4 regions of the Staphylococcus sp. Ze2 genome follow, and region 3 is predicted to be linked to each of the others. Evidence: predicted binding sites of a transcription regulator. Region 3 holds the regulator's gene; each other region holds the start of a gene.

Region 1 (3,220 bases), 960 kb from region 3:
GATATTCCAATTTATCACTTTCTACATCAACTGTAATATATTGTCCAGCTTCAAATTTACTTAGATCATATTTATCTGACTTAACAGTAAACATTATTATATCTGAAGTGATTGATTTTATATTGATAATTTCAAATGGTTTAAAGCCCTCCCAAGCCATTTCATTATAAATATCTTTCTCTACATTAATAAATACTGAAGCTATTTCACCGTATGCTTTCGCCCACGTAGCAATAATCACATCATCTTCTGGAAGATGTAATACATTTTGAATAGCTGCTAACAAATTTTCTCCTACTATATCATACCCAGCTTCTGGCACTTGTAGCGCACAGTGTTTATAAGCTATTTCTTTAACAACTGGCATGATCCGCGTCAAATCATCTATATTAACCGCTGCAGCTAGTACACTTTGTGCTAATGCAGTAGACTGTAAACCTTTTTTCTGATTAGTCTGGTTGAACATATTCTTCAACTCAGGGTGTCTGGTAAACATTCTATTGTAGAAGTATGAAGTGATTTCTTCTCCCTTTTGTTGTAATACAGGAACTGTCTCTTTAATTATATCTCGTTCTTTTTCATTCAACATTTAATCAACCCCTAATTTTATTTACTCCTTTTTACATTTTTATCTTATTACAAAATTAAATATTGCAAAAGGTTTATGTGATAAAATTCACAAAAAGTTCAATTTACATAATTTTAATCGGAAATTACAATGAAATTTATAGAAATAAGATATATTAGGACTATAGTATGATGTGTATTGTAGCAAATTAAAGTATAGTAAGATTTAATAAAATTAATGTTTTGCGTTCGGAGGTTACGTAATGAATAAATTAATACAATCTTTGTCTGCATTAGGTGTATCTGCTACGCTTGTGTCACCTAACTTAAGCGCAGAAGCTACTGACAATTCAATTCCAGAACTTAAAGGAATTAATGATACAATTATCGATAAAGGCGACGACTACAATATATTAAATGGCGTACGTGCTTATGATAAAGAAGACGGAGATCTTACACACAAAATCACAGTTGATGGTAATATTAATACCAAAAAAGCTGGTAAATATAAGATTGAATATAAAGTTGAAGATTCAGATGGCGCAACTAATAAATCTATTCGTTATATAGAAGTAAAATGATTTTCCAAATTTAATACATATACCCCTAAATGATAATGTTTATCACTATTTTGTGAGTAATTTTGGTTTATTGTCTTAAATATGACACTTTTCACAAAATGTACACATAATTTTAACAAATCTTTAAAAGCCCACCAGACGTTGAGTTTGTTGGGTTTCTTTTAATTTTACAATATTTTTTTTCGCACAAACACTTGTAAATATTGCGTAATATCTTAAAATTGATGGTAAGCCCTACATTTGTAGTATTAGGAGGTCAAAAAAGTGTCAAAATTTAAGTCTTTGCTTCTACTCTTTGGCTCGCTAATTTTGCTTAGTGGTTGTTCTAACGTAGAAGTTTTAAACCCAAAAGGGCCGATGGCAAGCGATACGAAGTTTTTGATTATGTATTCAATCATCTTCATGCTTGTTATTATTGCCGCTGTTGTTATTTTATTCACAGTTTTCCTATATAAATATAGAATAGGAAATACAAAAGAATCAGGAAAGATGCACCACAATTCTTTAATGGAAACAATTTGGTTTATTATTCCTGTAATTATTGTAATTGCTTTAGCTATCCCAACGGTTAATTCGCTTTACAATTATGAGGAAAAACCACAGAAAGAAGACGATCCACTTGTTGTTTATGCGACAAGCGCTGGTTATAAGTGGTTCTTTAGTTATCCTGAACAAAAAATCGAAACAGTTAATCATTTAACTATTCCGAAAGATCGCCCTGTTGTCTTCAAACTCCAATCAATGGATATGATGACAAGTTTCTGGATTCCACAATTAGGTGGCCAAAAATATGCGATGACAGGTATGACAATGGACTGGACATTAACAGCTAGTGAAGAAGGTACGTTCAGAGGACGTAACTCAAACTTCAATGGTGAAGGCTTCGAACGTCAAACATTTGACGTTAACTCTGTAAGCCAAAGTAAATTTGAGGATTGGGTAAAAGATGCGAAAAGCAAAAAAGTATTGGACCAAGATACATTTGATAAGCAACTTTTACCAACAACTGAAAATAAAAACTTAACTTTCAGTGGTACGCATTTAGCATTTGTTGATCCTGCAGCTGATCCAGAGTATATTTTCTATGCTTACGATCGTTACAATTATGTGCAGAAAGATCCAAACTTTAACACTAAAGACGAAATGAAAGCTGATGTGTTAGATAAACCAGATAAACCTGCACGTAAGCCACAAATCACAAATGCAAACTATGAGCGTCATGGAATGAAAGCCATGATTCTAGGCAATAATGAACCATATGATAGTGAATTCAAAGATAATGAATCACATAATATGGACGAAATGGAAAAAATCTCTGAAGGTGTTAAAGATGAAAAAGCATCTAAAATAGAGAAAAAAGACCATGAAAATGGAGGTGGACATTAATGAATTTTCCATGGGATCAATTACTCGTTCAAGGTAACTGGATGATTACGATGGCACAAATTGGTGCACCATTTGCAGTCATTGCTGTGATCGCAGTAATTAGTTATTTTAAATTATGGAAATATCTATACAGAGAATGGTTCACATCTATTGACCATAAAAAAATTGGTGCGATGTACTTAATCTGTGCGGTATTAATGTTCGTACGTGGCGGTATCGATGCGTTAATGATGCGTACACAATTAGCAATTCCAGATAACACATTTTTAGAAGGAAACCATTACAATGAGGTCTTTAGTACACATGGTGTAATAATGATTATCTTTATGGCAATGCCTTTCATCTTTGGTTTATGGAATGTCGTAATACCATTACAAATTGGTGCACGCGATGTTGCATTCCCTGTATTAAATAACGTAAGTTTCTGGCTATTCTTCTCAGGTATGATTTTATTCAATCTTTCATTTATAGTCGGAGGTTCACCTGCAGCTGGTTGGACAAACTATGCACCACTTGCAGGAGAATTCAGCCCAGGACCTGGGGTTAACTATTACTTAATAGCAATACAAATTTCTGGTATCGGTACATTAATGACCGGTATTAACTTCTTTGTTACTATACTTAGATGTAAAACACCAACTATGAAATTCATGGAAATGCCAATGTTCACGGTTACTACTTTCATT
Region 2 (3,220 bases), 940 kb from region 3:
AGAAATGAATCCATTCTTAGGATATCGTGCAATTCGTTTATGCTTAGATCAACCTGATATTTTCAGACCACAATTAAGAGCATTATTACGTGCATCTACTTACGGTAGATTAAATATCATGTTCCCAATGGTTGCCACAATTAAAGAGTTTCGAGATGCAAAAGCATTATTATTGGAAGAAAAAGAGAATTTAACAAACGAAGGCATTGAGGTATCTGACGATATTGAATTAGGTATTATGGTAGAGATACCATCAACTGCTGCTTTAGCAGATGTATTTGCTAAAGAAGTTGATTTCTTTAGTATTGGTACAAATGATTTGATTCAATATACAATGGCTGCTGATCGTATGTCTGAGCGTGTTTCTTACTTGTATCAACCATACAATCCTTCAATTTTACGTTTAGTAAAACAAGTGATTAAAGCTTCACATAATGAAGGAAAATGGACTGGTATGTGCGGAGAAATGGCTGGAGATGAAACTGCTATTCCATTGCTATTAGGTCTAGGTTTAGATGAGTTTTCAATGAGTGCGACATCTATATTGAAAGCACGTCGACAAATCAAAGGTTTAAGTCAAAATGAAATGGAAGAACTAGCGGATAGAGCAATTAATTGTGCGACTTCAGAAGAAGTGCAAGAATTGGTTGAACAATACGCAAAATAAAAATTTTGAATAATTTTGTAAGCGAATGCATATAAGTTTGAATTGCTTTAGTGTATCGCTTTAACCAAAAAACTGTTCACAGAGTTAAATAACTTTGTGAACAGTTTTTTTATTATTCAAGTCTTTCAATACACAATTGTTGTAAAAAGAAACTTTCTGAGTTAGGTTTGATATATGAGTTAATGAGGACAAAGCCAATTAACTTAAGTTTAGACTTTGATTGATTTTATCCATATCAATTTGATACATTGGTTCGTTGTCTATTAAGATAAATGGTGTAGCAAATGCATCATAATCTATCATTTCCTTTCTGAATTTTGAATTGCTAATATTTTTTTCAGTATAGTCAATTGCTTTATCTGATAAGTAATTTTTGATAAACGTACAAGGGGGGCAATCATTTTGAGTGTAAATTATAATTTCAGTCATGGTACTTTGTCCTTTCATAATTGTAATTTACTTAAATATAAGAAACTTTAATAAATTATTCAAGTTTAAAAATTACATGTTATTGGTCATTAATTTGTCACTTTATTTTGAGCGCAATTTATTTCAAAAAAAAGTAAAGCAGTTTATAATGAATAGACGTTGTGATTTTTGTCACAAATAAATAAAAAAGGTGATATTATGGATTCAGTTGAATTAGCACGTTTTTTAACTGCGATGACACTCGCAGTTCATATAATTTTTGCAACAATCGGAGTAGGTGTACCGGTCATGTTTGCTGTTGCTGAGTTTTTAGGGATTAAGAAAAATGATCCATCATATACGGCTATGGCTAAAAGGTGGTCTAAAGGCTATACCATCACAGTTGCGGTTGGTGTTGTAACCGGTACTATTATTGGTTTGCAATTGTCTTTACTTTGGCCAACGTTTATGCAAATGGGCGGTCACGTTATAGCATTACCATTGTTTATGGAAACTTTTGCTTTCTTCTTTGAAGCAATTTTCTTGAGTATTTACTTATATACATGGGATCGTTTTAAAGGGAAGTGGACACATTTTCTAATAAGTATTCCGGTTATATTAGGTGGCTCATTCTCCGCGTTCTTTATCACAGCAGTTAACTCATTCATGAACACACCTGCTGGATTTGAAATGAAAAACGGTAAAATGGTTAACGTACAGCCACTAGTAGCAATGTTTAATGATTCATTCTTAATACGTTCATTTCACGTTGTAGCCACTGCGTTAATGACGATGGCATTTGTATTAGCAGCTATTGCAGCATTCAAATTATTAAGAAATAAATTTAAAAAAGATACTGAGTATCATAAAAAAGCACTTAAATTAACTATGATTCTAGGTGTGATATTCACCTTGGGCTCAATGTTAGCTGGGGATATGTCAGCAAAATTCTTACATCAAGAGCAACCAGAAAAACTAGCAGCATATGAGTGGCATTTTGATACAGAATCAAATGCAGATTTAGTACTATTTGGTTCTTTAGATGAAAAAACACAAGAGGTTTCAGGTGCGGTTAAAATCCCTGGTATTTTAAGCTTCTTAGCAGATAATAATACAAATACGGAAGTAAAAGGGTTAAATGATTTCCCTGAGGAATTACATCCGCCGATGATTGTACATTATTATTTTGACTTAATGGTTTCTATGGGTGTATTTTGCCTTGTAGTATCAGGTGCATACGTGTTGACGCTTGTATTTAAAAAGTTACGGAAATTTACACATTCTAAACCAATGTTATATGGTGCATTATTGACTGGACCTGCAGCCATGTTGGCAATTGAGTTTGGTTGGTTCTTAACAGAACAAGGCCGTCAACCATGGATGGTTCGGGGCTATCTAAAAGTAGCTGATGCCGCAACACAAGCAGGTGGCCTAACACTCGTGACGATATTATTTGGATTACTTTATATCGTGCTTATAGTTACTTCTGCTTATGTACTGATTCGTATGTTTAGACATAAGCCAGCTTATAAAGACGTTGAAGCATTAGCTTCAGAAAGAGGTGAAGCAGAATGATATTTGCTTATATTGGTATTTCAGTGCTTTGGATTTTCTTGTTCTGTTACATCATTATCGCCTCAATTGATTTTGGTGCAGGCTTTTTTACACTACATGCAAAAATTACGAAGCAGGATAAGAAAATTAATCATTTAATCGCACGTTATCTAAATCCAGTATGGGAAGTAACAAATGTGTTCTTTGTATTTTTCTTCGTAGGAATGGTTGGATTCTTCCCGGATGCAGCGAAGTATTTTGGCACAGTGTTACTATTGCCAGCGTCAATCGCGTTGATTTTACTATCAATTAGAGGTGGCTTTTACGCTTTTGAAAACTATGGTCCAGATACAAAGTTACCTTGGTTAGCAATGTACGGCATTGCTGGATTATTGATTCCAGCTGCACTGGCTACAACGTTAACGATATCTGAAGGTGGTTATATCACTGGCACAGAAAATCATTTAGATTTAAACTGGTTAGAATTATTGCTTAGTCCATATTCATGGTCAGTAGTCTTTTTAGCGATTATTTCAGTACTTTATATCTCATCAGGGTTTCTTACATTTTACGCTTCTAAAGCAAAAGATA
Region 3 (3,220 bases):
AATGTTGGCACTTTTAGCATCAATCATAGGTTTATTAATGCGTTCTATTTTTTCCAACATTTTCCTACGGCTCTTAGCCATACCAGTAGTTGAAGCACGGGCAATATTTTTATCGACAAATGTCTCTAATCTCTTAATTTGAGCTTGTTGATTTTCATATTCTTGCATACGTTTTTCATAATATTTATCTCTTTGATCAATAAATTGGGCATAATTGCCTACATAATGTTGGACATCACCGAGTGCAACGTCGTAAATTTGAGTGACAATTTTATCTAAGAAGTATCTATCATGACTGATAATTACGATGGCGCCTTTAAAGTAATTTAAATAACTTTCTAACCATTGGGTTGTTTCCATGTCTAAATGGTTAGTAGGTTCATCCAAAAGTAATAAATCAGGCTCGCTTAATAACATTTGTGCCAAAGATAATCTTGTTTTTTGACCACCGCTAAAGTCATTGATAGGCCTGTCGAAATCCGCTTCACTAAAATTCAGTCCATGTAAGACTGTTTTAATTTTACTTTCATATTGATAGCCATCTTGTTGTTCAAATTGATTGGATAATGATTCATAGCGATCGATATGAGTTTTATAAGTTTCAGAATCGTATTCATCAGCATGTTGTGCTAACCAATCTGTTTCCAATTTCATTTCTTGTTCTAATTTTTTCATTGCCTCAAACGGCTTAGACATTTCTTCAAATACAGTCTGATCTGTATTTAATGTCATTTGCTGTGTTAAATAACCAAGTTTTAAATTTTTACTTTTAGAAATATGACCGCTATCATAATCTTCAACACCAGCAATGATTTTCATTAATGTTGATTTTCCGGCGCCATTACGACCTACAATACCAATGCGTTCACCAGTTTTTACTTCAAAATCTACATTATTAAAAATATCTTCTCCGTCGAATGATTTTGTTAAATCATTGAGTTGTAATAATATCATCTGATTTTGCACCTCTCTATTCAATATCATTCTACAGTATTCAGTGTGTTGTTAAAACTATCATTGTTTATTTTTATTATTCAGTCATGTATAATGTTGTAGTGATTATAAGATTAATGAATAACAGATAATGAAATAGGGGGATAAGATCTTGGCTAATCAAAGCGAAAAGATTCCTCGTGCCACATTGAAACGTTTACCGTTATATTATAGATTCGTCAATACATTAAAATCTAAAGGCATTGATAGAGTTAATTCTAAATCCATCAGCGAAGGATTAAATATTGATTCCGCAACAATTCGAAGAGATTTTTCTTATTTTGGCGAGTTAGGCAAGAAAGGCTATGGCTATAATATTGATAGCTTATTACATTTTTTTAAAAATGAAATTAGCGAAAACGACGAGATTAAAATTGCAATTGTAGGCGTAGGGAATTTAGGTAAAGCATTATTAACATATAACTTTTCAATACATGATGAAATGACTATAACTGAAGCATTCGATATTCGTGAAGAAATTATTGGGACACAAATAGGTAAAGTGACAGTTAGTCCATTTGATAAAATAAAGGAAATATTATCGCAAGAAGATATAGATGTAGTGATACTGACTACGCCTGAGGAAGCGGCTCAAAACGTAGCCGATGTATTAGTGGAGTCAGGTGTTAAAGGAATACTTAACTTTACACCAAGTCGTGTACTAACACCATCAGACGTTCAAGTTCATCATATTGATTTAGGTATTGAATTACAATCTTTATTATTCTTTATGAAAAATTATAGTAATAAATAAGAAATGTTTAGTTAGTTTTTTATAGATACAGTAATACATTCCATGTATTGTGTTTATAAAAAACTATTTTTTTATGGATGTTTAATTTGAATTTCAAAAATACGACTACTATTAATTTAGCAGAAAGTTAAAAATTTATGAGTTGCAAGGTTGAAATTTTATACGATTTCTAATATTATTAATCTTATTGATTTTATCGGGAAAGAGGTTATTAATATGACTTGGTTAATAATCAGCGGCATTATTGTGGGAAGTCTTTTAGGCTTTGTTATGCAAAGAACACGGTTTTGTTTAGCTGGTGGATTTAGAGACATGTATATTCAAAAGAGTAACAAAATGTTTTATGCATTACTTATAGCAATTACAGTTCAAAGTATAGGATTGCTCATTTTAACTTCAACTGGTTTAGTACAAATACCTGATTCAACTTATCCAGTTATTGGGACGGTAATAGGTTCGTTTATATTTGGTTTAGGTATTATATTAGCTGGTGGATGTGCAACTGGTACTTGGTATAGAGCAGGAGAAGGTTTAATTGGTAGTTGGATGGCACTCATTGCCTATGCATTTACTTCGGCAGCTACGAAATATGGTTTGTTATTACCATTAATGGATGGTGTAAACAAACCTACAAATGTTAATACGAGTATGTCACAAACTACAGGGATACCGACATGGATTTGGGTAACATTGCTTACAGTTATTACAGTGTTTTTTGTAGTCAAAACATTACGCAAACCAAAACCTAAATTTGCTGTTCCTAAATTAAAGCAGAAATTTACAGGTGTACGTCATTATTTATTTGAAAAGAAATACCATCCTTTTGTGGCTGCAATAGCAGTAGGACTCATCGCGTTAATTGCATGGCCTGTAAGTGAATCGACAGGAAGAATGTATGGGCTAGGTATTACTACTCCATCTGCCAATCTAGTACAGTTTTTCGTTACTGGTGATTTGAAATTACTAGATTGGGGTGTATTCTTAGTACTTGGGATATTCCTAGGTTCTTATTTGGCGGCTAAAGGTGCAAGAGAGTTTAAATGGAGATTGCCAGATAAAAAAACCATCCGAAACAGTGTTATTGGTGGCGTATTTATGGGATTCGGCGCTTCAGTGGCAGGTGGTTGTTCAATAGGTAATGGACTAGTAGAGACAGCAACGATGTCATGGAAAGGTTGGATTGCACTCGCTTCAATGATCTTAGGGGCTTGGACAATGAGTTATTTTGTATTTATAAGACCTATGAAAAAAGCGCAGAAGCAAACTTCTAATGAGAATGTAACGTCACAAACGCAAACAATATAATTAATATAGGAGGCACAAATTATGGTACACGAGTTAGGTACAGTTGGAATGGTTTGTCCATTCCCTTTAATAGAAGCACAAAAGAAAATGAATACTTTAGATAATGGTGATGAATTAAAAATAGATTTTGATTGTACTCAAGCAACTGAAGCATTACCAAATTGGGCA
Region 4 (3,220 bases), 180 kb from region 3:
AATATGCATATTATCAAATTCATTGGCTTTCAATAATATTTCACGTAAATTGCGATAAGCAAGATCTGTATCAAACTCTGAACCTAGCTGGCTCAATTTAATAGACATGTGACCATCTAAGTTATGATTGTAAATTGCATACATCACTTCTATGATTTGGTCTTTTGCTTGGATTGCTTCACCTTCAGTTAGAACAAACTCACCAAGACAATCAACTGTAACAGTGATTCCCTTGTTATTTAAACGTTCAATTGTGTCCACCAAGGCAGTAATAGTATTACCTGCAACTACTTTATTTGCCCCGAGCATTGGCCCGATCTCCTTGGCAGTCTTATTCAAAAGCGGATTATTTGATAATCCGATAAAAAAATTCTTCACAATTGGCATATTAATTCCTCCTATTCCGCTTATAGCTATGTTTCATTAATAGTGTAGCATGAATCAAATAGTAATGAAATCGTTTACAATAAAATATATTACACTTTAAATTATTAAATGCACTCATGAGTTCCATATTGAAGAGAGTTATAAATTTAGTTGTAGGAAATAAACTCATTTTTAGAGTTGTATTGTTATGTTTAAAATGGAAAAACTACATGATATTTTGATACAATACAGTTAATGAATTTAAAGTAGAAGGGGAAGTATGGAAAATGTGGAAATGGGAAACCGAAAATGAAGCCAAAGGTATTGTGGTGATTGCACACAACATGCTTGAACATACAGGTAGATACGCATATGTAATTACAATGCTTCGCCGTAATGGGTATCATGTGATTATGGGAGATTTGCCAGGACAGGGGCAAACCTCACGTTCAAACAAAGGGCAAATTGATAATTTTGATGTATATCATGAGCATATACTTGAATGGATTCGAATCGCGAACGAATATAAATTGCCAACTTATGTCTTGGGCGTAGGATTGGGTGGTTTAATTGTTTTAAACATGCTTGAAAAAGTGGAGGTACCTATAGAAGGGTTGATGTTACTTTCACCATTACTTGAGTTTAAAAAAAGTAATAAAACTAGAAAAGATAAGATTATTTCTAATATAGGTAAAATTGCCAAAGATACGAGATTTAAAGTTGGTATTACGGTTGAAGATTTAACCAGAAATTCTGAAGTAATCGATGAAACAAATAATGATCAACTTATGCTACAAAAAGTCACATACCACTGGTATAAACAAATTATTGAGATAATGAAGGAAACGGTAAATCACTTAAAAGATGTAAAATCGTTACCATTACTTTTAATGTATGGCACAGAAGATAAAGTAGCCGATGTCACGGCGATGGATTTAATAAAAGAAAAAATCATTACTGAAGAATTATATTTCAAGGCTTGGGATGGATTATACCATGAAATACATAATGAACCTGAGAGAGATGAAGTCATGAGATATATTTTAGCTTTCTTGAATAATAGTTCAAGTAATAATGGTTTCATAGTACATGATGAAAATGAAGTCTCATAACAATCAAAAAGTCTAATTAAAGGTTTGCTGCATATATATGCTAAGAAGAAATCGTACTAAGGTGTACGGTTTCTTTTTTTATTTATAGCTTCAAATATAAAGAAATATTTAATTTGTGAAATAAATCACAAAAACATTGCAATTTTTTATAGACCCTGTTATATTTAATTTGTGAAATAAATCACATAAAAGTTCATATACGTAAGGAGAGTCTTATTATGGAATATATTAAAAGTAATAAAGTAGTTTTAATTGGAGATGGCGCTGTAGGCTCTAGTTATGCATTTGCATTAGTTGCTCAAGGGGTAGCGGATGAATTAGTGATTATTGATTTAGCAGAAGAAAAAGTTAAAGGTGACGTGATGGATTTGAACCACGCTGCACCTTATGGTGGGTCACCTATAAAGATAAAAGCGGGTAGCTATAAAGATTGTGATAACGCAGACATAGTTGTAATTACTGCTGGCGCTGCTCAAAAACCAGGAGAAACAAGATTAGATTTAATTGAAAAAAACACAAAAATATTTAAAAATATAGTGTCTGAAGTTATGAATTCAGGATTTGATGGTATTTTCCTTGTAGCTACAAATCCTGTAGATGTTTTGACTTATGTAACAAGAGAAGTTTCAGGTTTACCAAAAGAAAAAGTCATTGGTTCTGGAACGATATTAGATACTGCAAGATTTAAATACGAATTAGCAGAAGAATTTGGCGTTTCAGATAGAAGTGTTCACGGACAAATTATAGGCGAGCACGGAGATTCAGAATTGGCAGTTTGGTCACAAGCAAATATTGCTGGTCAACCATTATATCAATTACTTAAAGATGATCCTGAAAGACAACACAGAATTGAAGAAATTTTTGTGAATACGCGTGATGCGGCGTATGATATTATTCAAGCTAAAGGGGCGACATACTACGGTATCGCTATGGGATTGGTTCATATTACAAAAGCTATATTAAACAATCAAAATCTCGTCTTAACAGTTTCTAGTTATTTAGAAGGAGAATATGACCAAAAAGGTGTCTATGTTGGTGTACCTACAAAAATTAATCGACAAGGGGCAGTGAAAGTATTTGAAATACCTTTAAGCGAGGAAGAAGAGAAATTATTCAACAATTCTGTCAACATTTTGAAAGAAATGCAAAATAAAATATCTCATTTAATTGCATAATTCATAGTTTGAATTTAAACTGTATATAAGATTAATTTTATTAAAAATTCTAATATTTATTCAGTGAAGAATTTATATCACAATGAATGGTGATTTTTATGAATTAATTTTACATGTTTAAACTTTATTCTATGATTGGGGGATTATTATATGGGGAAGACATTTGCTGATAAAGTTGATGGCGTATTGCAATTGGAATCGGTATTAAAAGAAATTGATGATATTTTTGCCAAAGTACAAAAGCAATATAAAATGTCAAAAGAAGAAATATTGATTCTTCTTACACTTTGGAAAGAAGGTTCAATGACTTTAAAGGAAATGGATGATTTTGTTCATATTAAGTCTTATAAACGTACAAGAACGTATAATGATTTAGTTGAAAAAACTTGGATCATTAAAGAAAGACCGCAGAATGATGAACGTACAGTTATCATACATTTCAATGAAGATTTAAAAGATCAACGGGAAAGACTTTTAAACTTCTTTAAAGAAGAAATTGATGGCAAATCAACTAGTATTCAAAACAGTCTTAAATCTATCATTAATCTATAGGGAATAGTAAAGCCA

What was found. Region 3 encodes Rex, which represses fermentation and respiration genes when NADH is low (regulators of the CRP and FNR family bind a similar motif). Its sites were predicted from a motif close to TTGTGAAATATTTCACAA; they were not measured.
Region 1: qoxA (cytochrome aa3 quinol oxidase subunit II) is a predicted target of Rex. The motif match lies at 1,228-1,245, and genes of this name have one in related genera.
Region 2: ACM591_RS10235 (cytochrome ubiquinol oxidase subunit I) is a predicted target of Rex. The motif match lies at 1,256-1,273, and genes of this name have one in related genera.
Region 4: ACM591_RS06610 (L-lactate dehydrogenase) is a predicted target of Rex. The motif match lies at 1,592-1,609, and genes of this name have one in related genera.

Annotation. Positions count from the first base shown of each region.
Region 1 is NZ_CP183486.1:2,201,262-2,204,481, forward strand. Features, by position in the region: gene ACM591_RS10350 (globin domain-containing protein) at 1-589, opposite strand, end outside; gene ACM591_RS10355 (immunoglobulin-like domain-containing protein) at 831-1,148, shown strand; gene qoxA (cytochrome aa3 quinol oxidase subunit II) at 1,413-2,534, shown strand; gene qoxB (cytochrome aa3 quinol oxidase subunit I) at 2,534-3,220, shown strand, end outside.
Region 2 is NZ_CP183486.1:2,176,085-2,179,304, reverse strand. Features, by position in the region: gene ptsP (phosphoenolpyruvate--protein phosphotransferase) at 1-667, shown strand, start outside; gene ACM591_RS10240 (glutaredoxin family protein) at 866-1,096, opposite strand; gene ACM591_RS10235 (cytochrome ubiquinol oxidase subunit I) at 1,295-2,650, shown strand; gene ACM591_RS10230 (cytochrome d ubiquinol oxidase subunit II) at 2,647-3,220, shown strand, end outside.
Region 3 is NZ_CP183486.1:1,238,890-1,242,109, forward strand. Features, by position in the region: gene ACM591_RS05550 (ABC-F family ATP-binding cassette domain-containing protein) at 1-954, opposite strand, end outside; gene ACM591_RS05555 (redox-sensing transcriptional repressor Rex) at 1,106-1,747, shown strand; gene ACM591_RS05560 (YeeE/YedE family protein) at 1,964-3,052, shown strand; gene ACM591_RS05565 (sulfurtransferase TusA family protein) at 3,074-3,220, shown strand, end outside.
Region 4 is NZ_CP183486.1:1,419,513-1,422,732, forward strand. Features, by position in the region: gene ACM591_RS06600 (proline dehydrogenase family protein) at 1-387, opposite strand, end outside; gene ACM591_RS06605 (alpha/beta fold hydrolase) at 654-1,478, shown strand; gene ACM591_RS06610 (L-lactate dehydrogenase) at 1,697-2,653, shown strand; gene ACM591_RS06615 (transcriptional regulator, SarA/Rot family) at 2,804-3,205, shown strand.